4 regions of the Intrasporangium sp. Soil_C_50 genome follow, and region 2 is predicted to be linked to each of the others. Evidence: riboswitches for the same ligand, from Rfam matches in the RefSeq annotation. Region 2 holds a riboswitch; each other region holds the start of a gene.
The links. Region 2 has a riboswitch for S-adenosylmethionine ahead of AC3A5R_RS19325 (bifunctional o-acetylhomoserine/o-acetylserine sulfhydrylase). Riboswitches for the same ligand answer to the same signal wherever they lie in the genome.
Positions count from the first base shown of each region.

Region 1: linked by a shared signal. The riboswitch ahead of metX (homoserine O-acetyltransferase MetX) and the one ahead of AC3A5R_RS19325 (bifunctional o-acetylhomoserine/o-acetylserine sulfhydrylase) in region 2 are both predicted to bind S-adenosylmethionine.
Region 3: linked by a shared signal. The riboswitch ahead of AC3A5R_RS09940 (cyclic-phosphate processing receiver domain-containing protein) and the one ahead of AC3A5R_RS19325 (bifunctional o-acetylhomoserine/o-acetylserine sulfhydrylase) in region 2 are both predicted to bind S-adenosylmethionine.
Region 4: linked by a shared signal. The riboswitch ahead of AC3A5R_RS01355 (aminotransferase class V-fold PLP-dependent enzyme) and the one ahead of AC3A5R_RS19325 (bifunctional o-acetylhomoserine/o-acetylserine sulfhydrylase) in region 2 are both predicted to bind S-adenosylmethionine.

Region 1 covers NZ_JBDGKB010000009.1:47,616-54,552, forward strand. Annotated here, with positions in the region: gene AC3A5R_RS16755 (MalY/PatB family protein) at 1-274, opposite strand, end outside; gene AC3A5R_RS16760 (EcsC family protein) at 457-1,179, shown strand; gene AC3A5R_RS16765 (YkvA family protein) at 1,265-1,972, shown strand; gene AC3A5R_RS16770 (DUF4192 domain-containing protein) at 2,071-3,147, shown strand; SAM riboswitch class IV at 3,224-3,337, shown strand; gene metX (homoserine O-acetyltransferase MetX) at 3,355-4,584, shown strand; gene AC3A5R_RS16780 (universal stress protein) at 4,704-5,102, shown strand; gene AC3A5R_RS16785 (RNA polymerase sigma factor) at 5,419-6,937, shown strand, end outside.
Region 2 covers NZ_JBDGKB010000013.1:54,513-61,449, reverse strand. Annotated here, with positions in the region: gene AC3A5R_RS19345 (hypothetical protein) at 1-361, shown strand, start outside; gene AC3A5R_RS19340 (hypothetical protein) at 551-889, opposite strand; gene AC3A5R_RS19335 (hypothetical protein) at 1,007-1,915, shown strand; gene AC3A5R_RS19330 (acyl-CoA dehydrogenase family protein) at 2,100-3,278, opposite strand; SAM riboswitch class IV at 3,450-3,569, shown strand; gene AC3A5R_RS19325 (bifunctional o-acetylhomoserine/o-acetylserine sulfhydrylase) at 3,652-4,968, shown strand; gene AC3A5R_RS19320 (LD-carboxypeptidase) at 5,021-6,064, shown strand; gene recQ (DNA helicase RecQ) at 6,100-6,937, shown strand, end outside.
Region 3 covers NZ_JBDGKB010000003.1:52,852-59,788, reverse strand. Annotated here, with positions in the region: gene AC3A5R_RS09950 (PIN domain-containing protein) at 1-897, opposite strand, end outside; gene AC3A5R_RS09945 (hypothetical protein) at 1,027-1,185, shown strand; SAM riboswitch class IV at 1,294-1,411, shown strand; gene AC3A5R_RS09940 (cyclic-phosphate processing receiver domain-containing protein) at 1,448-1,939, shown strand; gene AC3A5R_RS09935 (DUF3293 domain-containing protein) at 1,936-3,966, shown strand; gene AC3A5R_RS09930 (hypothetical protein) at 3,963-4,271, shown strand; gene AC3A5R_RS09925 (DUF6308 family protein) at 4,371-5,069, shown strand; gene AC3A5R_RS09920 (response regulator) at 5,091-5,789, opposite strand; gene AC3A5R_RS09915 (sensor histidine kinase) at 5,782-6,937, opposite strand, start outside.
Region 4 covers NZ_JBDGKB010000001.1:277,005-283,941, forward strand. Annotated here, with positions in the region: gene AC3A5R_RS01350 (MFS transporter) at 1-1,174, shown strand, start outside; SAM riboswitch class IV at 1,266-1,387, shown strand; gene AC3A5R_RS01355 (aminotransferase class V-fold PLP-dependent enzyme) at 1,427-2,815, shown strand; gene AC3A5R_RS01360 (endonuclease/exonuclease/phosphatase family protein) at 2,854-3,843, opposite strand; gene AC3A5R_RS01365 (ribonuclease J) at 3,851-5,536, opposite strand; gene dapA (4-hydroxy-tetrahydrodipicolinate synthase) at 5,601-6,488, opposite strand; gene AC3A5R_RS01375 (dihydrofolate reductase) at 6,697-6,937, opposite strand, start outside.

The sequences.
Region 1 (6,937 bases), on a different contig from region 2:
CGGTGACGCGCACCGTGGCGCCGGGGTCAGGTCGCCAGCCCCACGTGTGCTCGGCATGCTCGGCGAACGCCTCCGCGTAGACGGCCGTCCAGGCGTAGCCGGTGTCGCCACGCTGCACGGCCGCGCCGACGGCCTCGACGACGGCCGGGCAGGGCCGGGCGTCCATCTCGGCGATCCACAGCGGCAGGACGTCGGGGTCGTAGCGCCGCCACTTGACGCTCGTGCGGTCGCGGCGCAGCTCGTCGAGCGACGCGCCGAGGATCGGTCCGGGCATGGCACGACCCTACGAGACACCCCCGACCGCGCGTGAGCCGCAGATCGGCGACACCTCGGGGCGCACCCGCACCCCGACTCGTCATACGGTGACGGTGGAGGGCCGCCAGGCGCGGCGGAAGACACGACTCGTTCAAGGGGTGAGAGCCGGTGGGCTTCTTCGGTTGGGACAGGACCGAGGCCGTGAAGGCCTCGGACGGCGCGGCGGAGCAGGCTGGGGCGGTGGTCCGCAACGGAGCGTCGGCCCGCGTCGACCAGCCCGCGGAGGGCGGACTGACGAGGGCGGCGACACGCCTCGTCGAGCGCCTCCTCGACATCGGCATCGACGGCAAGGGCCCGTTCGACTCCGCGGAGGCGGTCGCCGCCAAGGCCCTCCGAGAGGCGGCCGGCGATGCCGACCAGGCGCTGCGCATCATCGCGCGCGACCATCGGCAGCTCGGTGCCGCAGGCGGATTCATCACGGGGCTCGGTGGCTTCTTCACGATGCCGGTGTCCCTCCCGGCGAACATCCTCGAGTTCTACCTGCTCGCCACGCGGCTGACCGCGGCCACCGCGAAGGTCCGCGGCTACGACATCGACCAGCCCGAGATCCGCTCGGCGATCCTGCTGACGCTCGTCGGCGCCGACAGCGACGACATGCTGCGGAAGGCGGGCCTGCACGCGGCCGGGGGCAAGCTGTCGGCCCTCGCCCTCGACCGCCTGCCCGCGCCCGCGGTCATGGTCCTCAACAAGGCCGTCGGCTTCCGCCTCCTCGCCCGCATCGGCCAGGGCACCTTCGCCCGCCTCGGCCGCGCCGTGCCCATCGTCGGTGGCCTGCTCGGGGCTGCCGTCGACGTCTACATGCTCGGGCGCATCGGCAAGCAGGCGGCCAAGGAGTTCCCGCCCCTGGCGACGTTCGGTCGCTGAGGACCCGGGGGGAGCCAGAGGAGGTGCGCGTCGTGACGACCATGCCGTCGGGAATCCAGGTCGCCCGCCGTACGTTGGGTCGGGCATGAAGGCTGCCTCCCGGATCAAGCTCGCCGCGACCGTGGCGTCCGTCGTGCGTGCCTCGACCCGACCCGGTGCACCCGGGGTGGGCGCGCGCGTCCAGGCGGTGCCCCGCCTGGTCCGCGCCACGCTCGACCACACGTACGCCGGGACGTCCCTGCGGCGTCTCGGGCTCGTGGCCGCTGCCGTCGCCTACGTCGCCTCGCCGATCGACCTCGTGCCCGAGGCGATCCTGCCGGTCATCGGTGCGGTCGACGACGCCGTCGTGCTGACCTGGGTCGTGCGGGCGTTCTTCGAGGAGACCGACCGCTTCATCGCATGGGAGATCGGCCAGGGCCTGCACCCCGGCGGCCGACGGGGAGGTGCCGCCGGGCAGACCGTGCCCGGGCAGGCCGCGCCGACGTCCACGCCGCCTCCTTCGGGGCCGACGCCGGGTCAGGCGTCGGGCACCACGCTCGGCACTGCTGCCGACGCGCGGGCCCGACTGTGGGCCGGCGAGGTCACCGACGGCCGACGCCGCGACCGCGACGCCACGGGTGCCGCCCGTGGGCGCCTCGGCGGCCTGCCGGGCGCTCCCACGAGCCCGCGGCCGTCCGCCGAGGCGCCGTCGTCGGGCGCCGGACGCACCGAGCGGGTTCGCCTGCCCGAGGGCGCGCGGCAGGCAGCGACCGACTACGTGCTCGAGTCGGTCCGCAAGCGGCTCGAGCGCTGAGTCGCGGTCGTCCACACCCCCTCGCGCCGAGGGGCACGCGTCCACAGCCGGATCGCACCGGGCTGCCGCTCCGGCCCGGCCCGGGGGAGCCTTCGGGCATGCCGAAGATCTCCCTGTCCGGACCGGCCGAGCTGCTGACGGTCCTGCCCTTCCACCTCGGCTTCCGGCCCGAACGCAGCGTCGTCGTCGTCTGCTTCCACGAGGTGCGCCTCGGGCTGGTGGCCCGGCTCGACCTCGTCGGTCCGGCCGGCGCCGCACGCGCGGCCGAGCAGAGCGTGCCGACCCTCGTGCAGGAGCGTCCGAGCCGTGTCGTCCTCGTCGGCTTCGCCGGCGGCCCGGACGAGAGGGGCGATCCGGTGCCGCTGCTCGACGCGCTGCGCGATGGTTTCGACGAGGAAGGGGTGACGGTCGGCGAGCGGCTGGTCGTGCGCGACGGGCGCTGGTTCGGCCTCGACTGCGACTGCTGCCCGTCGCCGGGGCGGCCGATGCCCGAGCCGGCCGACGTCCCTGCCGTCGCCGAGTACGTCGCGATGGGGACCGCCGTCCTCGGCAGCCGCGAGGAGCTGGCCCGGCTCGTCGAGCCCCTCCCGCCTGAGGACCCTCACCACGACGCGCGGCTGCTCGCGGTCGAGGAGTGGGTGCGCGAGCTCGACCGAACCGGCGAGGGCGGCACGACCGCCGACGGTCGGGCGCGCGGTGAGCTCGTCGACGAGGCCCTCGGGGCCTGGGTGCGGCTCGTGCGTGACGGGCTGGACGTCGACCCGTCACCCCGGACCGTCGCAGCGCTCGTCGGGTCACTCGTCGACACGCCCGTGCGCGACCTCGTCGTCTCGTGGCTCTGCCCGGGCTTCCCTGGTGACCACGTGGCCGAGGAGCTGGCCACCCGCCTCGCTCGAGCGATCGACACCCACGGCGACCCCGGAACGGACGCCGACACCGAGGCCCAGACCGAGCGGCTCGTCCTGGCACGCGTCGAACAGCTGTGCCGGGCCACGCCCGGGCCTTGCGCGGCGCCGGTCCTCGCGGCGACCGCCGCGTACGGCTGGTGGCTCGGCGTCGGCGCCCATGCGTCGTTCGCGGCCGACCGTGCCCTGCTCGCCGATCCGGGACACGGTCTGGCGACGCTCGTCCGGGCGGTGCTCGAGCGCGGCATCCGCCCGCCGCGGTGCGCCTGACCCGGTCGTCCGGTCCGGTCCACGGGCTGGACCGGCTCGCGGTGGCCGAACCCCCCGTCGCGTATGGTTGGGAGCAGGTCATGAGCGCCAGCGACAAGCCCCGGCTCGCTGGCCGGCAACCCTCCTTCGCGGTGGGGTGCCCCGGGTGAGGACCAGGCCGCACCGGTACGGACTGCGGCAAGCGCGAACATCCGAGGAGCACTCCGCATGACTGTGACCCACCGTCCCGGCCAGGTCACGCGCCGCCCGGTCCATCGCCCCCAGGCTCCCGACGGAACGGACGAGCGTACGGACGCCCGCCGCGGGGACGGCGTGTGGCGTGACGGCGACCCGGTCGGCGGGCGCCGGTTCGCCGACCTCGGTGACCTCGAGCTCGAGCGCGGGGGAGTGCTGCCCGGCGTCCGCGTGGCCTACGAGACGTGGGGCCGGCTCAACGAGGCCCGCGACAACGTCGTCCTGGTCGAGCACGCCCTGACCGGCGACAGCCACGTCGTCGGCGAGGCCGGTGAGGGTCATCCGTCGCCGGGCTGGTGGAACAGCCTCATCGGGCCCGGCCAGGCGGTCGACCCCGACGAGTGGTTCGTCGTCGCCGCCAACGTCCTCGGTGGCTGCCAGGGCACGACCGGGCCGGCGAGCCCGGCCCCCGACGGGCGCCCGTGGGGCAGCCGCTTCCCGTACGTCACGGTGCGCGACCAGGTCGCCGCCGAGCGGGTCCTGCTCTCGCGGCTCGGCATCACCGGCGTCGCCGCCGTCATCGGCGGCTCGATGGGTGGCATGCGCGCCCTCGAGTGGGCGGTCAGCCACCCCGACGCCGTCGAGCGCTGCATCGTGCTCGCCTCGACGCCCTACGCCACCGCCGACCAGATCGCGTGGTGCCAGCCGCAGCTGCTCGCGATCCGCACCGACCCGCACTTCGCCGGCGGCGACTACTACGAGTCGGCGCACCGCCCCGACACCGGCCTGGGCCTGGCGCGTCGCATCGCGCACGTCACCTACCGCACCGAGGCCGAGCTCGGCGACCGGTTCGGTCGCGAGGCCCAGCTCGGCGAGGACCCTTTCAGCGTCGGTGAGCGTGCTGCCGGCAGAGGGCGCTTCGCCGTCGAGTCCTACCTCGACCACCACGCGGGCAAGCTCGCCCGCCGCTTCGACGCCAACTCCTACGTCGTCCTCACCGAGGCGATGAACTCCCACGACGTCGGCCGCGACCGCGGCGGGCTCGAGGCGGCGCTGGCCCGTGTCACGGCCGACTGCACCGTCGTCTCCGTCGACACCGACCGTCTCTACCCGCCGAGGCTGTCCGACGAGCTCCACGCCGCGCTGCCCGGCGCGACACGCGTGTCGATCAGCTCGGCCTTCGGCCACGACGGCTTCCTCATCGAGGAGGCGCAGGTGGGCTCGGTCGTCCGCGAGGCGCTCGCCCGGCGCCGCCCTCGCTGACAGATCGCGGACACGGTCACGACCGGCGGCGGGGCAGTCCGCTCGTGCCGGTGCCGCGCCGACCCATATCGGGTACGGTGCGACCACCGGTTTGTTGCCGTACCAAGGAGGTCCGGGAAGTGGCCATCGTCGTCGGATACGTCGCCACCAAGGAGGGACGCGCGGCGCTCAAGCGAGCCGCCGAGGAATGCGTCCTCCGGGGCACCAAGCTCGTCGTCATCAGCTCCCACCGAGGTGGGAAGGACTTCGACGCCGACGAGGCCGCTGCGTTCGAGGCCGAGCTCGCCCGCGTCACGGCCCTCCTGACCGACAAGGGCCTCGAGCACGAGGTGCGCCAGCTCGTCCGCGGCAACGACCCGGCCGAGGACCTCATCAGCGTCGCCGAGGAGGAGCACGCCGACTTCATCGTCATCGGCCTGCGTCGCCGCAGCCCCGTCGGCAAGCTGATCCTCGGCTCGAACGCCCAGCGGATCCTGCTCGACGCCTCCTGCCCGGTGCTGGCGGTCAAGGCCGGCTGAGCCGGTCGCCGCGACGCGTTCCACCCCGTTGCGGGACGCGCATCACACCGACGACACGGCCGTCGGGCGGATCCGTTCGCTCGCACGCCACCGGGCGTTTTATAATGTCCGAGTACCGGATCGCATGAGGCACACCGAGAGATCGTCCGAGGGACCCGACTCCGACAGGCCACGCACTTCCGGCACGAACCCCCATTCTCGTTCGTTGTGATGTGGCATGTCCGCGTGCCCGACGTCGGCCCGCGTCACACGAGACCCGCGATGAAAGGCGACTGCATCCGTGCCGAAGGCAACACCCGCTGGAACCCCCAAGACCCTGCCGAAGGTTTTCCAGCACGAGGCGATCATGCAGCTCCTGGTCAGAGGCAGCACCAACGGAAGCATCACCGGCACCGAGATCGCACGAGCTCAGGCTGAGGCCGCCCTCGACCTGAAGCAGATGAAGCCGGTCCTCGTCACCCTCGAGGCCCACGACATCGAGATCGTCGTCGACGCGCCGCACACCGAGACGAAGAAGCGAACCCGATCCGGGACCAAGGGAGGCACTGTGGCCACCGCACGTTCCACCACCGCTGCTGCGACGACGACTGCCAAGAGGACCACGACCGCCAAGACGACGGCCAAGAAGGCCGCCGTCACGACGACGAAGGCTGCTGACGCGGCTGTGTCCGGCGACGCCGAGGACACCACGGCCAAGAAGGCGGCGGCCAAGAAGGCCGCGACGAACGCCGGAGTCGCCAAGGCTGCCGCCAAGCCGGCCGCCAAGAAGGCCGCGGCCAAGAAGACCGCGACGACGAAGGCCGCGGCGAAGAAGACCGCCGGCGCTGCCGACACCGACGCCGACGACGACGCCGAACCCGAGGACGCCGACGAGAGCGAGCTCGAGGACGTCGAGGTCACCGACGAGGACGACAGCGACGACGCCGAGGCGACCGCCGAGGGTGCGGACTCCGAGGACGGCGACGAGGCGGCTCCGGCCGCCCAGGGCGCCGCCCCGGCCGAGGAGGCCGAGGAGTCCGGCTTCGTCATCCGCGACGACGACGAGGACGACGCCCCGGCCCAGCAGGTCGTCACGGCCGGTGCCACGGCCGACCCCGTCAAGGACTACCTCAAGCAGATCGGCAAGGTCGCCCTCCTCAACGCCGAGCAGGAGGTCGAGCTCGCCAAGCGCATCGAGGCCGGCCTGTTCGCCGAGGAGAAGCTCAACTCCGGCGACAAGATCGACATGAAGCTCAAGCGTGAGCTCTGGTGGATCGCCCAGGACGGCAAGAAGGCCAAGAACCACCTGCTCGAGGCCAACCTGCGCCTCGTCGTCTCGCTCGCCAAGCGCTACACCGGTCGCGGCATGCTCTTCCTCGACCTCATCCAGGAGGGCAACCTCGGCCTCATCCGTGCGGTCGAGAAGTTCGACTACACCAAGGGCTACAAGTTCTCGACGTACGCCACGTGGTGGATCCGCCAGGCCATCACCCGCGCCATGGCCGACCAGGCCCGCACCATCCGCATCCCGGTGCACATGGTCGAGGTCATCAACAAGCTGGCCCGCGTCCAGCGCCAGATGCTCCAGGACCTCGGGCGCGAGCCCACCCCGGAGGAGCTGGCCAAGGAGCTGGACATGACGCCCGAGAAGGTCGTCGAGGTCCAGAAGTACGGCCGCGAGCCCATCTCGCTGCACACGCCGCTCGGCGAGGACGGCGACAGCGAGTTCGGTGACCTCATCGAGGACTCGGAGGCGATCGTCCCGGCCGACGCCGTCAGTTTCACGCTGCTGCAGGAGCAGCTGCACTCGGTCCTCGACACGCTCTCCGAGCGCGAGGCAGGCGTGGTGTCGATGC
Region 2 (6,937 bases):
CGAGGCCGAGATCCGCGAGCTCGCCAGGCCGCAACGGCGCTCCGGCGGCTTCACACGCCCGCGCTACTTGGTCTACGCGGACACGTCCAAGACCAGGGTCAAGGCCATCCCGTGCCCGCACGACCGTTGCCGTGGTCGGCGCCACGCCGACCACGTCGCCCTCCTACCCGAGGTAGCCGCCAGCGGGTTCGGCGTCATGTGCCGACGCTGCCGGCGCGCACCGGCGCAGCATGATGAGTGGCCGGTCACCCAGTTTCCGCAGTCTTACCTGTCGTCATGGACCAACCGCGGACCGGGCGGCAGCCTGCGGCTCGAGGGACAGACCGTCCCCGTCGGTGTGCGCACCAACAAGCGCCGGTGACGTGTGCCGCAAGGGAGATGCTCGACATTCCAGACGCACGGCGTTCTCGAGCCCTTCGGCGACAGCCAGCGCGTGGCGATTGCACCAACGGGCGCCGTGTGACCGTCAGTGAGTGGGCGCAAGCTGCCCTCGGTGCCCTCGGGTGCCCTGCCGGGCGAGCCGGCAGGGCACCCGAGGGCGTAAGCCATGTCACGCAGGCAAGGCGGCGGGCGCCAGTGTCCGGGCGAACACGCCCGAGACGTCGTCGACCGTCAGCGAGCCCCGGAGCCGCAGCAGCTCAGCCTGCGCCCGGCCCAAGGCCGCGACGAGGGTGTCCACCACCGACTCGGCCACCTTCTGTGCACCCGTCCCCGCCGACGCGGACGCGGACTGGCGCTTGCCCATCAGGAACGCGACAGCACGGTCCACCAGCCCGGACACGAAGTCCAGCGCCTTGGCCAGCAGCGCCGTGCCGACCTCCCCCAGCACCGCGCGAACGATGTCGACCGCCACGTCCACTACTACCCGGGCCATCGTCGAAAGACTCATCTCGCAACTCCTTCACGCCGTGACGCTCCCCTGCTGGTCGCGTCAACTGCCCCGACCGTACGGCCCATCACCAGCCGTTCTGTACGCCTCATTGCGGGGGACTGACACACTGGCCTCGTGCCCCGCTCCGCACTGTCACAGGCCGACCAGGATCTCCTCAACCACCTTGCCGAGGAGGGCTTTCCCTGCTCTCGGAACCAGCTCGAACGGTGGCGCCAGCACGGCCTCCTCCCGCGCGCACTCGTCCTGCACCTCGGGGCGCGCGGGAACGTAGCCACCCACCCGGATGAGACCCGCGAGATCGCGGCAACGCTAGCCGCCAACTCCGCCCGCGGTCGTCCGTGGCAAGTGCTCGGGCTCGTTCTCATCGCCGACGGCCTCATCGAACACATGACGATCGACGTCATCCGCGCCTGCCTGCGGTGGTGCATCGAAACCGCCGCCGCGAACGAACAAAAGCGCATCGAACTCGTCATCGCACAACTCCACGGGCGGCACATCACCCAACCAGACCCCGTCGACATCGCCGAGGCCGTCGCCTGCCTCACCGGATCCCGCATCGACCGAGCCACCCTACACGTACTGATGCCCCTCATCACCCAGCGGTACCCACACTGGCCCGCCCGGCGCCGGCGCGCCCTCATCCGCAGCGGAACCGTGTGGACGGTCGCCGAGTACCTCGGTGAAGAACTCACCGACGACCTCAAAGCCATCGCGCAGGGATGGGACACCTGGGAGGAAATGCGCGACGCGCAGGGCGACCGCCTTGGCAGACCCACGCTGGACGACCAGCGAGTTGCCGTAAGTACCCTGACTCCGCGCGAGTTCGCCCTCCTGTGGTGGCACCTCGCCCTCACCAGCATTCGCGAACCCCTCCACGTCGGGGGAAGCCTCGCCCGCGCCGCGGCCCAACTGCGGTACGTCTACTCCAACGGCTACGACCACCCGCTGCCTGAGGAAACGTTGGACGGCCTGTTCGACGACCTGGACGACCTCCTGGCCGGCAGCGACGTCGATCACGACTAGCGGCCGCCCGTATGCGATCGCCAAGTCGCCTCACCCGGCGAATGCTGCGGCCGCCGGTCTGTCACATAGCTGTCACACAGCGCGTTCTGATGAGTGCCGAACGATGCCCCGATCAACCTCGCCCCGGGACGCAAGCGGGATCCTTTTCCGTCCTCAGCGGCCGGTACGATGCCGCTGACCTGCGCTAACGCCGGTCCGTCCACTTCAGGAGCTGCCTTGCCATCACGATGCGCTGGACCTGGTTGGTGCCCTCGTAGATCTGGGTGATCTTGGCGTCGCGCATCATCCGCTCGAGCGGGAAGTCGCGCGTGTAGCCGGCGCCGCCGAGCAGCTGGACGGCGTCGGTCGTCACCTTCATCGCGACGTCGGAGGCGAAGCACTTGGCAGCCGCGCCGAAGAAGGAGAGGTCCTTGTCGCCGCGCTCGCTCTTCGCGGCGGCGACGTAGACCATCTGGCGCGCGGCCTCGAGCTCCATCGCCATGTCGGCGAGCATGAACTGGATGCCCTGGAAGTCGGCGATGTGCTTGCCGAACTGCTTGCGCTCCTTGACGTACGCGAGGGCCTGGTCGAGCGCACCCTGGGCGATGCCGACGGCCTGCGCGCCGATCGTGACGCGGGTGTGGTCGAGCGTGCGCAGCGCGATCTTGAGGCCGTCGCCGACCTGCCCGACGACCCGGTCGCCCGGGATGCGGACGTTGTCGAAGTGCAGCTCGCGCGTCGGGCTGCCCTTGATGCCGAGCTTGCGCTCCTTCTCACCGAACGTGAAGCCCTCGTCGGACTTCTCGACGACGAACGCCGTGACGTTGCCGCCGCGCGGGCCGTCAGGGTCGGTGACGGCGAGCACCGTGTAGTACTCGGAGACACCGGCGTTCGTGATCCACGACTTCTGGCCGTTCAGCACCCAGCCGTCGCCCTCTTGGCGCGCACGGCACTTCATCGACGCGGTGTCCGACCCGGCCTCGCGCTCGGACAGGCCGTAGGAGAACGTCGTCCTGCCCTGCGCGAGCGGCGGCAGGTACCGCTGCTTGAGGTCGTCACTGCCGTCGAGGATCAGCGGCAGCGAGCCGAGCTTGTTGACGGCCGGGATGAGCGAGGCCGACGCGTCGACGCGAGCGACCTCCTCGATGACGATGCACGTGGCGAGCGCGTCGGCGCCGACGCCGTCGTACTCCTCGGGCACGTGGGGGGCGAAGAAGTCGGACGCGACGAGGGCGTCGTGCGCCTCCTGCGGGTAGCGCGCCTCCTCGTCGACCGCGGCGGCGTACGGGGCGATCTTGTCCTCGGCGATCGCCCGGATCGCCTCTCGCAGGGCCTCGTGGTCCTCGCTGGTCCGGAACAGGTCGAACTCGGCATTCGTGCTCACGGCGGCGATCCTACTCGCCGGTTCGGATTAGTAGGACGTCCTAGTGATCGACACCACGGTCGCCGCGCCGGCTCCGCCGTGGCGCACTTCCAGCGGCAGGCCACGCCGACGCGTCCACGATGAGGACATGCGCTCCCACGTCGCGGACAGGCGTCCGTACACTCGCCGTTAGGTCATGAGTGTCAGCGTCAAGCCCCGGCTCGCTGGCCGGCAACCCTCCCACCGCGGCGGGGTGCCCCGGGTGAGGACCTGGCCCGTCGTCGCCAGCCGGCGCGCGGGCAAGCGCGGAGACTCCCTCTCCCGCACCGACCCGTCGGTGCGCCGGACCCGTCCACGGGGCACCCGGTCACCGACCGAACGAGGAGAACGACCGATGACCGAGCCGAAGTGGTCCTTCGAGACCCAGCAGATCCACGCCGGGCAGTCCGCCGACAGCGCTACCGGGGCGCGAGCCCTGCCGATCTACCAGACGACGAGCTACGTCTTCAACGACACGGACCACGCCGCAAATCTGTTCGGGCTCAAGGAGTTCGGCAACATCTACACGCGGATCATGAACCCGACGACCGACGTCGTCGAACAGCGCATCGCCGCGCTCGAGGGCGGCGTCGGCGCGCTCCTCGTCGCGTCGGGCCAGTCCGCCACGACCCTCGCACTGCTCAACGTCGCCGAGGCCGGCGACCACATCGTCGCGTCACCCAGCCTCTACGGCGGAACCGTCAACCTGCTGAAGTTCACCTTCCCCAAGCTCGGGATCGAGGTGAGCTTCGTCGAGGACCCCACCTCGATCGACGCGTGGCGCGCCGCCGTGCGCCCCAACACCAAGGCCTTCTTCGGCGAGACCATCGCCAACCCCAAGGCCGAGGTTCTCGACATCGAGGCGGTCGCGGCGCTGGCCCACGAGAACGGCGTGCCGCTCGTCGTCGACAACACCATCGCGACGCCGTACGTCATCCGGCCCATCGAGTGGGGCGCCGACGTCGTCGTGCACTCCGCGACGAAGTACCTCGGCGGGCACGGCACGTCGATCGCCGGCGTCATCGTCGACGCGGGCCGGTTCGACTACGCCTCGGACCCCGAGAAGTTCCCGAACTACAACACCCCGGAGGAGAGCTACCACGGTCTCGTCTTCGCGCGGGACCTCGGCGTCGGCAGCCCCCTCGGCGCCAACCTCGCCTACATCCTCAAGGCCCGGGTCCAGCTGTTGCGCGATCTCGGTCCTTCTGCCGCACCGTTCAACGCGTTCCTCATCGCGCAGGGCCTCGAGACGCTGTCCCTGCGGATCGAACGCCACCTCGAGAACGCCGCCAAGGTGGCCGCGTACCTGCAGGGCCACGAGCAGGTGGAGCGGGTCGTCTGGGCATCGCTGCCCGACAGCCCCTCCTACGCGACGGCCCGGAAGTACGCCCCTCGCGGAGCCGGCGCCGTCCTGTCGTTCGAGATCGCGGGCGGCCTCGAGGCGGGCAGGAAGTTCGTCGAGGCACTGACGCTGCACAGCCACGTCGCCAACATCGGCGACGTCCGCTCGCTCGTCATCCACCCGGCGTCGACGACGCACTCCCAGGGGCCCGACGCGGACCGGCTCGCCGCGGGCGTCACGCCCGGACTCGTGCGCCTCTCGGTCGGCATCGAGCACATCGACGACATCGTCGCCGACCTCGAGCAGGGCTTCGCCGCCGCGAAGGCCTGACACGACCGAAACCCGGGTGTGGCGGGTCGGCACGGCTGGCACCATGTCGGCCATGCCGATCCGCTACCCCGCTCCCCTGTGCCCCGGCGACCGGATCGGCGTGACGTCGCCGAGCTCCGGCGTGTCCGACGCCCTCCGGGGTCGGTTCGACCACGCCGTCCATTGCCTGCGCGACCGCGGTTTCGACGTCGTCGTCGGTGAGCTCAACCACGCCCCGAGCCACGTGAGCGGCCCCCGCGAGGCGCGCGCCGCCGAGCTCATGGCGATGCTGCTCGACCCGACGATTCGCGCGGTCGTACCGCCGTGGGGCGGCGAGACCGGCATCGACCTGCTCGACCTGCTCGACCTCGACGCCGTGGCCGCCGCCGAGCCGACGTGGTGCGTGGGCTTCTCCGACACGTCGACGTGGCTGACGCCGCTCACCCTCACCACGGGCATCGCGACGATCCACGGACAGAACCTCATGGACACCCCGTACGAGCTGCCCGCCGGCATCCTCCACTGGGTCGACGTCGCGGCGGCGACGCCGGGCGACGAGCTGGCGCAGCGCTCCCCCGGCCGGTTCCGCTCCAGCGGCTGGGACGACTACGCCGGCAACCCCACGGTCTCGCAGATGACCCTCGACGGACGCGGCACGTGGACCCGCATCGACCCCGGGCACGAGGGCGAGTCCGCACGCTTCTCCGGACGCCTCGTCGGCGGCTGTGTCGAGACGATCAGCTTCCTCGCCGGCGGCACGTACGGCGACGCCAACGCCTTTGCGGCACAGCACGCCCCGGACGGGCTCGTCGTCCTGCTCGACATCGCGGAGTGGGCTTCCTACGACATCTGCCGCGCGCTGCACGCGATGCGCCTGCGCGGCTTCTTCGACGCTGCGAACGGCGTCCTCGTGTCACGCACCAACGCGCCCGAGTCGAACGGTTTCACGCAGCACGACGCCGTCCGCGACGCCCTCGGCATGCTGGGCCTGCCGATCATCGCCGACGTCGAGTGCGGTCACGTCGCGCCGTTCTTCGCGCTCGTGCAGGGCGCCACGACGACCGTGGCGCACGACCCGTCGACGGGCACGAACACGGTCACGCAGCGTCTCACCTGAGGCCGGTCGGCAGTGACGGGTACGCTCGCCGGGTCATGGAGAAGCAGCTGGTCGGGTCCGAGCTCGAGGTCGTCGATGCCGAGGTGACGGGCGAGGCACCCGTCGCGGCGGACGAGCGCCCGCGCGACGACGGCGCCGCAGGCCGCGTGCTGCACGACGTCTTCGGTTTCAGCTCGTTTCGCGGCGCCCAGCTGGCCATCGTCGACCGCGTCGTCGCGGGGCACGACACCGTCGTCCTGATGCCCACCGGGGGCGGCAAGTCCCTGTGCTACCAGCTGCCCGCACTCGTGCGGCCCGGCGTCGGCATCGTCGTCTCGCCGCTCATCGCGCTCATGCACGACCAGGTCGAGGCGCTGCGCCTGCTCGGTGTGCGAGCGGCCTTCTGGAACTCCACGTCGTCCGCCGAGGAGTCCGACGCCGTCCGCCGGGATGTGCGCGACGGCCGCCTCGACCTGCTCTACGTGGCGCCCGAGCGCCTGCTCATGCCGTCGTTCCAGAGCCTGCTCGACGACGCGGCCGCGGGCGCCGGCATCGCACTCTTCGCCATCGACGAGGCGCACTGCGTGTCGCAGTGGGGCCACGACTTCCGGCCCGAGTACCTCCGCATCGCGGAGGTCACTGCCCGGTTCCCCGGCGTGCCGCGCATCGCGCTGACCGCCACCGCCGACGCGCTCACCCGCCGCGAGATCCACCAGCGGCTGCGCCTCGACGGCGCCGCGGAGTTCGTCTCGAGCTTCGACCGCCCCAACATCCGTTACGTCGTCGAGGAGAAGAGCGACGCTCGAGCCCAGCTGTTGCGTTTTCTAGAGGGCGGGAACGACGGTGCGGGCTTCCGCGGCTCCGCCGGCATCGTCTACTGCCAGTCGCGCAAGC
Region 3 (6,937 bases), on a different contig from region 2:
CTCAAGCCACATGCCGCCACTTCCGAAATACTCGATTGATCGGATTTCGGCAGAGCGGGGCAGGCCGAGTTCCTCAGCGCTGAAGTCGGCGTCTTCGAACATGTCCCACGGTGCGAAGGTAGACGCGATTTCCTCATCACGAGCCCTACCCGCGGCATCCCGAAGAGTCTGGGTCTCTTCCCAAGGCACCCGCTCCATCAGCCAAGGTCCGAGGCGATTGACCAGCCGGACCTCACCCGCCAGTCCGACTAACTCCGCCTTTAGCGCGGGGTGCAAAGTGCCGTCGGCAGCGGCAAAATCGTGATCCTGGGTGACCAGAAAGACATCGTGGCCGGCACGCGCGAGCTCGCAACAGTTCAACCAAGTCAGGGTGTCTCGGTATCCGCTTCCGCTTGTATCGAACGGCGCGACGCGATTCGACGCGCGGCGAGCGACCGACTCGTGGTCACCGGTAGGCCACGAAAGGACTTCGACGTCGCAGTTCTCAAGGCGGTCCTGCAGGTATCGGCCGTACGTGTCCGTCAAACCCGTGTCCGGTGGCGATGAGGGCTGAGTCCCGGTTATCCGCCCGAGGGTGGCGGCCGCGCGACGAAATGCAGCTTGAGCCGCCAGGGCCTCCCTTCCGTGGTTCGCGACCACCTCCTGGACTACTGAAGGAGGCACAGCGATTCGAAGCCCTTGGGTTCGAGCCAGGTATCGCAGGAGTTGAAACTCAAGGCTAGCGAGAAACCAGTCGCGATGGATTTGAGTTGCGTCGAGGACTACGACCGTAGGACCTGTGGCTTTTCCCGTCACGAAACGTGAGGGTAACGGAGGACTCGTCAGGTTGATTCGTAGCGCGCGGGCGCCAAGCCGCAAACGTGGAGTCGGCGCTGGGCCGCATCCGGAACTCTGCATGACAGGACGTGTGAAAGTTCTGCTCTCCGCAACGTCATCGCTCGGAGCGCGGCGCCGCAACGCAGAAGGCCCCGCCTCCTCCGAAGGGAGACGGGGCCTGTTGCGTCACACGGCGACCGAGGACGGTGGGTGGCAGTCGTGGAGCGCGGCGAGAGCGACGTCGTGGCGGTCCTTGTCGGTGCGCTTGAGTTGGCCGCCGACGGCGTCCTCGACGGAGACGTAGATGCCCTTCCGGCGCGCGAGCTGTCGAGCGTCACCATGCGCGACCCCGTCGACGCCACCGTCTGACTCAGCTAGATGTTGCTCGGACGGAGGGGTCGCAAACGTCTCCGACAAGCCCACCCAAGTGGCGCAGATTTCGCCCTGACGTCCGAGGCATCTGCCATCATTCTTCTGGGTCAAGAGGCGCGACCGTTACCCACCTTGGAGGGGTCGCCCGGCAACCGGTCCGCCCCGGTGCCGTCCAAGGAAGACCCGGCCGTGCCGGCATCCGTCGGTCTGGCTAGAGCGGGCCTCGGTTCAGGGGCTCCTTGGACCGAAAGGGCTGTCGATGCACCCATCCCTGTTTGCCGAGCCGAGCGTGGCAACTCCGCTGACCGTTCTGGTCGACGACACGCGCGCCTTCCGTGACCGGCGACCCCACCTACAGGTCCGCCGCGGGCACGACGCAGTGGAACTCCTTCGTCGCGTCCGTGGCCGACTGGTCGACGAGCTCTGGCTCGACTACGACCTCCTGGACGGGACGACGTCCGCCGCGGCGGCCGACCATCTCGTAGCTCGAGCAGAGTGCGGTGATCCCCTGTCCATCAACGTGATCGAGGTTCACTCTGCTCGGGTTCCTGAAGCGCTCCACATCACCCAGTGTCTGCGGCGCGCTGGATACCCCGCACGACGATGCTACGGGCAGGGCATCTGGACGCGATTCGACGCAACGCTCCACGATGAGTGGCGACCCGAACCGAGTGGCATTTTGGATCGCCGCAACCCGAGCGGCTGGGAGAAGGCGGCCCCCGCCGGGATCACGGAGGGCGTCCACGCATGATTCGCGATGCCTACCTCACGGTGCAGCTGCGTCTGCACCTTCCAGCCGGACTCCTCGTCATCGAGAGCGCGGAGTCCGGGGTCGCGGTTGGCGATGCCCCCTCGCAACCGGTCCACATCGTCACGGCATACAACCCCCACAGCCGGCAGGCCAATGAGACGGACAACCGTCGCGCGCAGCGCGCCCTGGTCGAACAGCTGGATGCCAGGAACGCGTCGCACCACCCCGCTGCCGGAGCCGACCCTGCGTGGCTGCACGTCGAACCGAGCGTCGCCATCGTCGGGCTCACGCGGCAGGAAGCGGTCGACCTCGGGTGGCGATTCAAGCAGGACGCCATCTTCGAGTGGACGGCTGACGCGTTGACGGTCGTCTCGTGCACGGATCACTCGACCGCCCCGCTCGGCTGGCGCCAGGTCACGCCCGACGCGCGAGACGCCGGCGCCGACCGGGCATGGAGAGAGCTCGGTCTTGCGTCGCCCTACGTCCCGATCGCCGCCGCCAACACGGCCCTGGACCGGGCCCTCGAGGTGGCCGACGACGAGCGGGCCGCGCTGCTCAACGACGTCTTCCTCGCCTTCGCGGCGGACTACTGGGCACCGCGCGTCGAGGCTGATCGAGTGCGCTACTCACAGCGGAAGGAGCAGCAGCACGAGGCGGACCGAGCCGCGGCCGCGGAAGCACGCGCATCCGAGGAGAGGCGCGAGGAGCGTCGCGCCCGTCAGGCGGAGGCCCGCAAGCGCAACGCAGCCCAGCATCGTGAGCACGTCGAGGCAGGATGGCCCGGAAGTTGGCGGCCGCGTCAGGTGAACCAGTGGGTGGATCTCGGCGGTGACATCGAAGAGGCGCGGCGCTGGTCGGAGCAGGGGTGGCCGGCGGCAGATGTCGTGGGCGCGGCTGCAGCCATCGGGAACGCGACGAACCTGCCTCGCTCCGTCGGCGACCCTGACGAGGTGGCATGGTGGGCCGACACTCTGACTGGCATCGCGGTGGGCTCGTGGCCGCAGGTGCCCGCTTCGACGCGGATCTCCGTCAAGCGGTCCTTCCCGGACGGCCGGCGCGAGCGGTGGTTCGTGCTGCCGGACGCCGTTGGTGGCGTGCGGGTCGAGCGCTCCGACTTGCTTACGCCGTCTGCGACCGGACCACGCGAGTGGATGAGCGCCGTTGTCGGGGCGTTCCCCACAGTCGAGGCCGCGTTGGCTGGAGTGCGCGACCTCTCGACCGTCAGTCCCGACATCGTCTGTGAGCTCAACGCGGCGCGAGACATCGACGTGAACCTCCTGCAACACCTCCGCGTCCCGCGAGTTGGCGTCGACCCGGATGCCGAAGACCGAGGCGCCGACGAAGAGGCAGTTGAGGCGGCCGGGCTCGACCTGGACGAGATCGCTCGTCTCGTCGAGGGCTTGCCGTCACGCCTCGTGCACTGCACGGTCGATGGCCAGCCCGTCGTCGCGGTGCGCACCGCTCAAGGCTGGCGGTGGCTCACGGTCGGCGACGACGAGATCGAGAACGGCGGGCTCGTCGGAGAGACCGTCGTCGAGTACCGGTGGTTCAGCGAGTCCGGCGGCGCGCCGATCAGCTGGGACGGAGGCGGATCGATCGGGGTGGTGGCGCCCAAGCTCGCGGTCATCAGGCAGTGGGGTGACCTGGGCGAGCGTCGCGAGTTCATCTCGTGGCCGGCGTCCGCGAAAGGCCGCGCTTGCGTGCTGGCGCGATGGATCGAGGAGTCCGACCTCGAGACCGTCGCGGCGCTCGTGCTCGAGCCGTGGCCGGACGACGAGCAGTGGCTGGTCTGGTACGACGTGTCGATCTCGCTCGACCTGGGGCTTGACGACAACACGCCCGCGGCTCTGCGGCGCCGATTGGCCAGCAATCCTGACTACGCGACGGCGCGCGAGGCAGTCCGTCACCCGGGGAGCACGCCCGGCCGCGCGCTCGCGGCAGCGCTCGAGCGAGCTTCCGAGACGGGGTTCACCGGCGACCTGTACCGGCTGCAGTGGCTCTCCGCCGTCGAGGAGGAAGCACGATGAGCGGCCTTCCGGACGGGTACCGGGACAAGTTGCCGGACGACGCCCTCGTGGAGCTCGCCGCACGCATGAGCGATCAGCCTGAGGGACCCGGGCATCCAGAAGGGACAGCGCCCTGGCGCTGCCACCTGGTCGTTGTCTGCATCGGCAGCGACAACCGCTACCACACGCTCTGCGACGACTGCCTGCATCGAGAGGGTCCGTTCGACGACGCCCTCGAGGCTGAGCGAGTAGTCCTGTGGCACGAGTGGATCACGAAGCAACCGGACGGGGAGACGGGCTACCGAGGCTTCGACGGCTGCGTGTGATCTGGTCTCATCGGCGCGCGCAACTCTGCGTGCGGCGATGAGGCCCCTTGTCGGCGGGTGCGCCTATCGTCGGGCCACCATCACAGGGGAGGGACAAGGATGACGAACGACGACTGGGTTCGGCCCACGGATGAGGTCCTGGCTCGCGCCAAGGAGCGGGCGCTCTCAGCACTCGAGCCCGAGCGGTCGGGATGGCGTCTGCGGCGGTACTACACCGTGACCGGTGACTACGCAGGCGCCAGCTTCGCGTCGATCGGCACGAACGACCCGGAGGGGATCGGGGCGGACGACCTCTTCGCCACGACGCTCCTCAGCGTCCCCATCCCCGCTGGCGCCGCCCGCCTGTTGACTCAGGACGGCGCGACGCGCGAGGCAGTGCACGCTGCTCTGCGCAACCTGCCGACGACCCCGCTCCAAGACGTCGACGACAACGGACTCCGCGACATGGAGGTCTTCTACCGACACGTCAAGGGCGCCCTGGCCAAGGCAGGGGTCGAGAACTCCAACCCATGGGTCACGGCCAGCAAGCTGTGCGCCCGAAAGCGACCCGACCTCTTCCCGGTTCGCGACAACGTCGTTTGTCAGTTGCTCGGGCTCCTGCCAAAGGGCAACTACCAAGTCGACTGGCAAGTCTTCAGCCACCTCGTGGGCGACCCGGACGTCCGCAGGGCCATCGATGCCGCCAAGTCCGCGGCGCTCAGCGACGCGGACGGCGAGGTCGTTCTCGACCGGGAGCCGCTCAGGATCCTCGACGCGGCACTGTGGACGAGCGAAATCATGGGGGAGCCTGCCGCCTGAACGGCGCCGCCACGCGTCGGATCAGCTGGGCCGAACCGGCCGCGTCCAAGTCACGCCGGCGCGGTCGGCGACGACGGCGGCTTGCACGCGGTTGTCGACGCCAAGCTTGGTGCAGGCGCTCGCGACGTGCGTCTTGACCGTCGTCTCACTGACGTAGAGCTCGCGCGCCAGCTCAGCGTTCGACAGTCCACGGGCCAGGCCCGCGACCACCTCGCGCTCCCGAGGCGTCAGCGTGGCGACGAGTCGGGCGGCCTCCGCGCGCTGCGCTGCGAGCGGGTCCTCGCGAACGTGGGTGAACAGCTGAGCCGCGGTCTTCGGCGACACCGCCCCGAGGCCGCCGGCGACGTTGCGGATGCCGCCGCAGATCTCTCCGGGCGACGCTGTCTTGAGCAGGAACCCGTCGGCGCCCGCGGCCACCGCCCGACGCGCCACGTCGTCGGTGTCGAAGACCGTGAACATCAGCACCTTCGGCGCCTCGGGACGCGCCTTGATCGCGGCGATCGCCTCGATGCCGCCCACCCGTGCCATCCGCACGTCGAGCACGACGACGTCCGGCCGATGCGCCTGGATGGCGCCGACGACCTCGTCTCCGTCGCTGACCTCGGCCACCACCTCGAGGTCGGCGGCCACACCGAGCATGAAGCGCAGCCCGGTCCGCACCACCGGGTCGTCGTCGACGAGCATGACGCGGATCGGGCGTCGGGTCTCAGCGTCAGTCATGGATCGTGTCCCTGTCTCGGTCGGGTTGGTGCCACGGCAGGCGGATGGACACCCGGAAGACGCCGTCTTCGTCGACGCCGGCTGTCATGTCCCCGCGGTAGTGCTCGACGCGCTCGCGGACGCCGCTCAGCCCGACGCCGCGTCGGGTGGCGTGCGGACCGTCAGCACCCGCGTCCGTCCTCGGGTGCCCGGTCGGAGGCGGAAGGTGGTTTGCGGTGGCGATGACGAGGTGTCCCTCAGCGGGGCCGCCCGTCACGCTCAGGCGCACCGGAACGGTGGCGGCGTGCTTGCGCGCGTTCGTCAGCAGCTCCTGCACGATGCGGTACGCGGCCTGCGCGATGTGCGGGTCGAGCGCCTCGCCGTCGTCGACGAACACGGTTGCGATGAGCGGCATCCCGGCGGTCACCGAGTCGTCGACGAGAGCCCGGACGTCTCGTAGCGTCCGCGTCGGAGCGGCCACGTCCGCATCTCCAGGGTTGCGGAGGAGGTCGAGCAGGCTGTGCAGCTCGCTGACCGATCGTGCCGCCGTCTCGCGCACGACCCGCGCGGACTCACGCATCTGGGACGCCGCGGTGTCGGTGTCCGCCTGCGGCGCGGTGGCGTCGGCCATGGCCTGCAGCGCGCCCGCGTGGACCGACAGGATCGAGAGGTTGTGGCCCAGTCCGTCGTGGATCTCGCGGGCCAGCCGCTCGCGCTCGGCCTGCCGCGACACCTGGTCGGTCAGCGAGGTGACCGCGTCGCGCTCCTCGGCGACGACCACCTCGGCCGTCCGAAGGTCGGCCCGCGTACGCAGCCAGAGCCCTATGCCGACGAAGGACCCGAAGAGAGCCAGCGTCAGCACCACCGGCACGAACCACGGCACCGGCTCGACACCGAGGCTCAGCATCGAGCCCCAGAACGAGTTGGTGCGCGGCAGCGTCTCGAGGTCGCGCCACACGGCGACGCCCGTGGCGAGGAGCACCAACGGGCCGAGGCGCCACGCGTCCACCCGGGGCCGCCACAGGAGAACCGACACCAGGCCGATGAGCGCGACCGTCGGGCCGAGCTGTCCAACGAGAGCGACGCCGAGCCCGACGATCGTCAGGGCGACCGGGAACCGCCGACGCCAGGCGACGCCGATGGAGAGGGCGAACATCGCGAAGCCGAGC
Region 4 (6,937 bases), on a different contig from region 2:
GCTCGCCGGGGTCGTGGCCGACCGCCTGGACCGGCGCCTCACGATGGTCGTGGGCGACCTGCTCCGCTTCGGCCTCTTCGTGTCGATCCCCGTCGTCGGGTCCTTGTGGTGGATGTACGTCGCCATCGTGCTCATCGAGTGCGTCTCCCTCTTCTGGAACCCGGCCAAGGACGCCACCGTGCCCAACCTCGTGCCGGCGGAGCGGCTGGAGCTGGCGAACCAGCTGGGTCTGGTCGGCAGCTACGGGACGGCGCCCCTGGCCGCCCTCGCCTTCTCGGGCCTGTCCCTGCTCGGCGCTCCGCTGCACGCCGTCCTGCCCGGCCTCGACGCCGAGGGCATCTTCGTCGCGCTGTACGCCAACGCCGCGACCTTCCTGCTCAGCGCCGTGATCATCTGGCGGCTCACCTTCCCTGTCCGTCCGGCGGCCGAGAGGCTCGCGGGCCAGTCGGTCGTCCGGACCGTCGCCGACGGCCTGCTCGTGGTCAGGCGGCGCCCCTTCGTCCGGGGCCTCGTCGGCGGCATGCTCGGCGCCTTCGGCGCCGGTGGGCTCGTGGTCGGCCTGGCGACGCGCTTCGCCCAGGACATGGGGGCGGGCGCACCCGGCTACGGCCTGCTCTTCGTCGCCGTCTTCACCGGCATGGCGGCCGGGATCGTCGGCGGTCCGCGGGTGCTCGCCGGGTTCTCCCGGCCGCGCGCCTTCGGCGCCGCCCTGGTGGGCGCCGGACTGCTCCTGCTCGTCCTCGCCCTGGTCCCGGTGCTGCTCGTCGCGCTGCCCGTCGCCACCCTTCTCGGCGCCGTCATCGGCGTCGCCTGGGTCGTCGGATACACCCTCCTCGGGCTCACCGTCGAGGACGAGGTCAGGGGCCGCACCTTCGCCCTCGTCCAGTCGCTGAACCGCGTCGTGCTCGTGCTGGTGCTCGCCGTCGCCCCACTGCTGGCCGCCGGTGCGGAGGCGCTGCTCCCTCTGCCTCGCACCGTGGACCTCGGGCCGGTGTCGCTGACCTACGCCGGGACCACGGCCGCCTACCTCGTCGCGGGACTCGGGATGGGGACGGCCGGCGTCGCTGCCTGGCGCTCGATGAACGACAAGCCCGGGCGGACGCTCGTCGCGGAGGTCGGCGAGGTCCTGCGCGCCCGCCGGAGCCGGGGCCGTGGGGGTCGCCGCGGACGCTGACGCCGGCCGCGAGCCCACCCCGTCTCGGATGGCGACACGCGTCGATCGCGAGGTGGACATCCGCGCGGCCGCGCACCTATCGTCGACGCCAGGTCAAGAGTGTCAGCGACAAGCCCCGGCTCGCTGGCCAGCAACCCTCCTCCGCGGTGGGGTGCTCCGGGTGACGACCAGGCCGCCCTCGGCTGGTTTCGACGAGGTCGGCAAGCGCGGACCTGCACCGGGTGGGTCCCAGTACCCACGAGGAGCACTGCCATGTCGGCCCTTCCCAGCACCACGACCCTCTGTGGCGGCGGACCCGCCCCCGTCGTGCGCACCCGCGCGCTCCGCGTCGTCGCCGACGCCGAGGCCCTTCCCCGCGTCGTCGGTGCCGGTCTGCGCGTGCCGACCACCGCCGGCGAGGTGGCCTACGCCAACCTCGACCATGCCGCGTCGACGCCGGCGCTGCAGACCGTCAAGGACGCCGTCGACCGCGCCCTCGAGACGTACTCGTCGGTGCACCGCGGCGCCGGGTACGCCTCGCGCCTGACGAGCGCCTGGTACGAGCAGGCCCGCGACGAGGTGGCCCGTTTCGTCGGGGCGCGCGAGGACGACGAGGTCGTCTTCACCCGCACGACGACCGACTCGTGGTCGGTCCTGGCGCACGCGCTGCCGAGCCGCGCGGTCGTCTTCGTCTTCGGCAGCGAGCACCACTCGACGCTGCTGCCGTGGGGCCGCTCGCGCACCGTGCGCCTGCCGATCCCGCAGGGCACCGACGACGCCCTCGACCTGCTCGACGAGGCCCTCGCCGAGCACCCCGGCAAGCACCGGCTCGTCGTGCTGACGGCCGCCTCGAACGTCACCGGCGAGGTGTGGCCGGTCGAGCGGTTCGCCCGCCTCGCCCACGAGCACGGCGCCCGCATCGCGGTCGACGCCGCACAGCTGTCGGCTCACCGCCGCATCGACCTCGCGGCCTGGGACGCCGACTGGGTCGCCTTCTCCGGCCACAAGACCTACGCCCCGTTCGGCACCGGCGTGCTCGCCGGGCGCCGCGACTGGCTCGACGCCGGCGCCCCGTACCTGCCCGGGGGTGGCGCCACGGCATCGGTCACCGAGACCGGCACCGTCTGGGTCACCGGCCCGGCACGCCACGAGGGCGGCAGCCCGAACGTCGTCGGCGCCATCGCCCTTGCCGCCGCCTGCGCGACGATCGAGCGCCATCGCGCGGCCATCGAGGCCCACGAGGAGGCCCTGCTCGAGCGGCTGCGCACCGGGTTGGAGGCCGTGCCCGGTGTCGACGTCCTGTCGCTCTTCGGTGACGACCACGACCGCGTCGGCGTCGTCGCCTTCACGGTGGCCGGCTTCGACCCGGCGCTCGTGTCGCAGGTGCTCTCGGTCGAGCACGGCATCGGCGTGCGCGACGGCAAGTTCTGCGCCCACCTGCTCGTCGACGAGCTGCTCGAGGACCCGTGGGGCGAGCGGCCCGAGACGGCCGTGCGTGCCAGCGTCGGCCTCGGCAGCACCGCCGCGGGCGTTGAGCGCCTCGTCGACGCGGTCGCCGGCCTCGTCGCCGAGGGGCCGTCACGGACGTGGACCCGCACGGCCGCCGGTTGGACCGTCGAGGGCGCCGACCCGCGCGACGTCGAGGTCGAGCGCCCCTGGTGACCCTCGGCTGACCCTCGGCTGACCCTCGGCCCGGGGGATCAGCGCTTGGCCGACAGCGAGTACGACGCCCAGACCGCGGCGTGGTCGGTGCGGTTGAACGCGACCTGGCCGGCGTCGACGAGGACCAGGCCCCGGCTCAGCTGGTGGTCGAGCGCGACGTAGGGCGGGATGCGGTGCCCCTCGAACGGCCAGGTGCGCACCCAGCCGTTGCCGGCCGCCACCTGGGCGTCGACGAGCCCCTGGGCGAGCCGGCGGAACACCGGGTGACCGGACGAGGCGTTGAAGTCACCGGCGAGCACGAGCGGCTCGGTCGTCGGCTGCTGACGCACCCACGTGGTCAGCGACGTCAGGCCCGCGTGCCACCGGTCCGTCTGGTAGTGCAAGGGCGGCGGCGGGTGCACGGCCCGCAGCTCCACCCTCCCGACGGGCGTCGTGACGTCGACGACCGGCTGGAGGCTGTCACCGTCCGGCCCGACCCCGTCGTCGAGCTCGGTCAGGGGGAAGCGCGACAGGACGAGCGTGCCGACGACGCCCTCCCGCGCTTCACCGGCACGCTGGGTGAAGAACGTCCGCGCGCCGACGCCGTCGATGTCGGTGACCGCCCCCGGGGTCGCCTCGAGCAGCACGAGCACGTCGACCGCGTGGTAGCGGACGGCGTCCATGAGCTGCTGCGGGTTCGCATGCCCGTCATTGAGGTTCACCGACATCACCGTGAGGTCGGCCTCGGCCTTGGGGCGGGTGCTCGACGACCACGCAGGGACCGCCGCCACCAGCGCCACGACCGTGGCGACCACGATCGGGACCGCCACGACCCAACGCCGCAGGAGCAGCGCTGCGACGGCCAGCAGCACGAGGCCGATCACGACGAGCGGGACTGTCGTCTGGAGCACGACCACCGGGTACACGGTGGTGTCGAACCAGCGCAGCGCCGCCACGGCGAGGAGCCCGATGAGCGCCATGAGCAGGGCGACGTCGGCAACCCGCCGCCAACGGCGACGCATCACCGCGTCCCCGGTGTGTTCGGTCACGGGCGGCTCAGGCCTGCAGGACGACGGGGATGATCATCGGCCGACGGCGGATCTTGCCACCGACCCACGACCCGACCGCCCGCCGCACGATCTGCTGCAGCTGCTGGTCGTCGCGGACCCCGTTGGCCACGGCCTCCTCGATGGCCCGCTCGACCTTCGGAATCACCTGCTGGAAGATCTCGTCGTCCTCGACGAACCCGCGCGCCGTGATCTGCGGGCCGCTCGCGATCTTGCCGGTGGCCGAGTCGATGACGACGATGCACGAGATGAAGCCCTCGTCGCGCAGGATGCGGCGGTCCTTGAGCAGCGCCTCGTCGGCCCCGCCGACGCTGCTTCCGTCGACGTACACGTAGCCACAGTCGACGACGCCGACGACCGACGCCAAGCCGTCGACGAGGTCGACGACGACGCCGTCCTCGGCCAGAACGACGTGGTCCTCGGGGACGCCGGTCTGCATCGCGAGGCGCGCGTTGGCCCACATGTGGCGCCACTCGCCGTGAACCGGCATGACGTTGCGCGGCTTGACGATGTTGTAGCAGTAGAGCAGCTCGCCGGCGCTCGCGTGGCCGGAGACGTGCACCTTGGCGTTGCCCTTGTGCACGACGTTCGCGCCGAGTCGCATCAGGCCGTTGATGACGCGGTAGACGGCGTTCTCGTTGCCGGGGATGAGGCTGCTCGCGAGGAGCACGGTGTCGCCGGGGCCGACGTCGATGCGGTGCTCGCGGTTGGCCATCCGGGACAACGCCGCCATCGGCTCGCCCTGGGAGCCGGTGCAGATGAGCACGACCTCCTCGTCGGGCATGTCGTTGACGCGCTTGATGTCGACGAGGATGCCCTCGGGCACGTGGAGGTAGCCGAGGTCGGCGGCGATGCCCATGTTGCGCACCATCGAGCGGCCGACCATCGCCACCTTGCGCCCGGCCTTGGCCGCCGCGTCGAGCACCTGCTGGACACGGTGCACGTGGCTGCTGAAGCAGGCCACGATGATCCGCCGCTCGGCGTGCCGGAACACCTTGTCGATGGCCGGGGCGATCTCCAGCTCGGGCGTGGTGAAGCCGGGGACGTCGGCGTTCGTCGAGTCGGTGAGGAACAGGTCGACGCCCTCCTCCCCCAGCCGCGCGAAGGCGCGCAGGTCGGTGAGGCGGCCGTCCAGCGGCAGCTGGTCCATCTTGAAGTCGCCGGTGTGCAGCAGCGAGCCGGCCTCGGTGCGCACGAACACGGCGAGCGCGTCGGGGATCGAGTGGTTGACCGCGACGAACTCGAGGTCGAAGACGCCGAGCCTCTCGCGCTGGCCCTCCTTGACCGCCATGGTGAACGGCTTGATGCGGTGCTCCTTGAGCTTGGCCTCGACGAGCGCGAGGGTCAGCGTGGAGCCGATGAGCGGGATGTCGCCCTTGAGGCGCAGCAGGTACGGCACGGCGCCGATGTGGTCCTCGTGGCCGTGCGTCAGGACGATGGCCTCGATGTCGTCGAGACGGTCCTCGATGTAGGTGAAGTCCGGGAGGATGAGGTCGACGCCGGGGTGGTGGTCCTCGGGGAAGAGGACGCCGCAGTCGATGACGAGCAGGCGACCCTTCGTCTCGACGACGGCCATGTTGCGACCGACCTCGCCGAGCCCGCCGAGCGCGACGACCCTCAGGCCGTTGTCGGGGAGGGCGGGTGGTGCGGTCAGCTCGGGGTGAGGGTGGCTCACAGGTGTCCTGTCGTGTCGGGGGTGCTGCACGGCGCGCGGCGCCGGCAGGTGGTTCAGGTCGTGGTCATCCGGCGACCGTCGCGAGCGCGTCGCGCAGCAGCGCGGTCTGGTCGTCGTCGGCGGCGACGAGCGGGAGCCGGACGGTGGGCGTCTCGATGACGCCCTGGAGGGCGAGGGCGGCCTTGGCCATGATGGCGCCCTGCGTGACGTTCATGACCGCGTCGACGATCGGGGCCAGGCGCCGGTGGACGGCGCGCGCGTCGTCCCAGCGTGCGTCGACGACCGCGTCGGCCATCTCGCGGTAGGCGGCGGGGGCGACCTGCGAGGTGACGCCGACGAAGCCGACGGCGCCGTTGACGAAGTGGAAGAGGTTCATCGCGTCGTCGCCGGAGTACCAGGCCAGGCCGGTGCGCTCGATGAGGTCGCCGGCGAGCCAGAGGTCGGCCCGGGCGTCCTTGACCGCGACGATGCGCTCGTGCTCGGCGATGCGCAGGTAGGTGTCGCGGGCGATGGGGACGACCGAGCGGCCGGGGATGTCGTAGACCATGACGGGCAGGTCGCTCGCGTCGGCCAGCGCCGTGAAGTGGGCGACGAGGCCGGCCTGCGGCGGCTTGTTGTAGTACGGCGTGACGGCCAGGACGGCGTCGGCGCCGGCCTTGGCCGCGGCCTGCACCGACTCGATGCTCTTGGCGGTGTCGTTGCTGCCGGCTCCGGCGATGACGACGGCGCGCTCGCCCACCGCCTCGACGACGGCCCGCAGGAGCTCGTCCTTCTCGGTGGCCGACGTCGTCGGCGACTCGCCCGTCGTTCCCGACACGACGAGGCCGTCGTGACCGGCGTCGACGAGGTGGGCGGCGAGGCGCTGCGCGGCGTCGAGGTCGATGGAGCCGTCGGCCCGCATGGGCGTGACCATCGCGGAGAGAACACGTCCGAGCGCGGGTGCGGCAGCCATGGGCCCAAGGTTAGCGCCCACGCCTGCGGGCCATCGAGGACGCCCACGCCGGGCTTCGCGTCGATCGCGGCCGGCCGGCTCCGCCGCGCCCGGGTCACGACATCACCCGGGCACGACGCGAGGCACTACTCGCTCGGGGGTCCGAGTAGTGCCTCGCACGGGGTACATCGCGGCGGCGCCCCCGACGTTACAGCCCGGACGCGCGCGGTCACCGACGCGTGACGCGGGTGCGCTCATAGGTGACCCACGCGAACCCGTGGTGCGGGTCGCGGGCGGTCTCGGCCCAGTCGGCGGTGTCGATGTCGGGGAAGGTGACCGACCCCTCGGGCGACTGGTCGACCTCGGTGACGAGCAGCCGCGACGCGAACGGCATCGCCAGGCGGTAGACCTCTCCCCCGCCGACGACGAACACCTCGTCGCCCGGCCCGGCGAGGGCGAGCGCCTCGTCG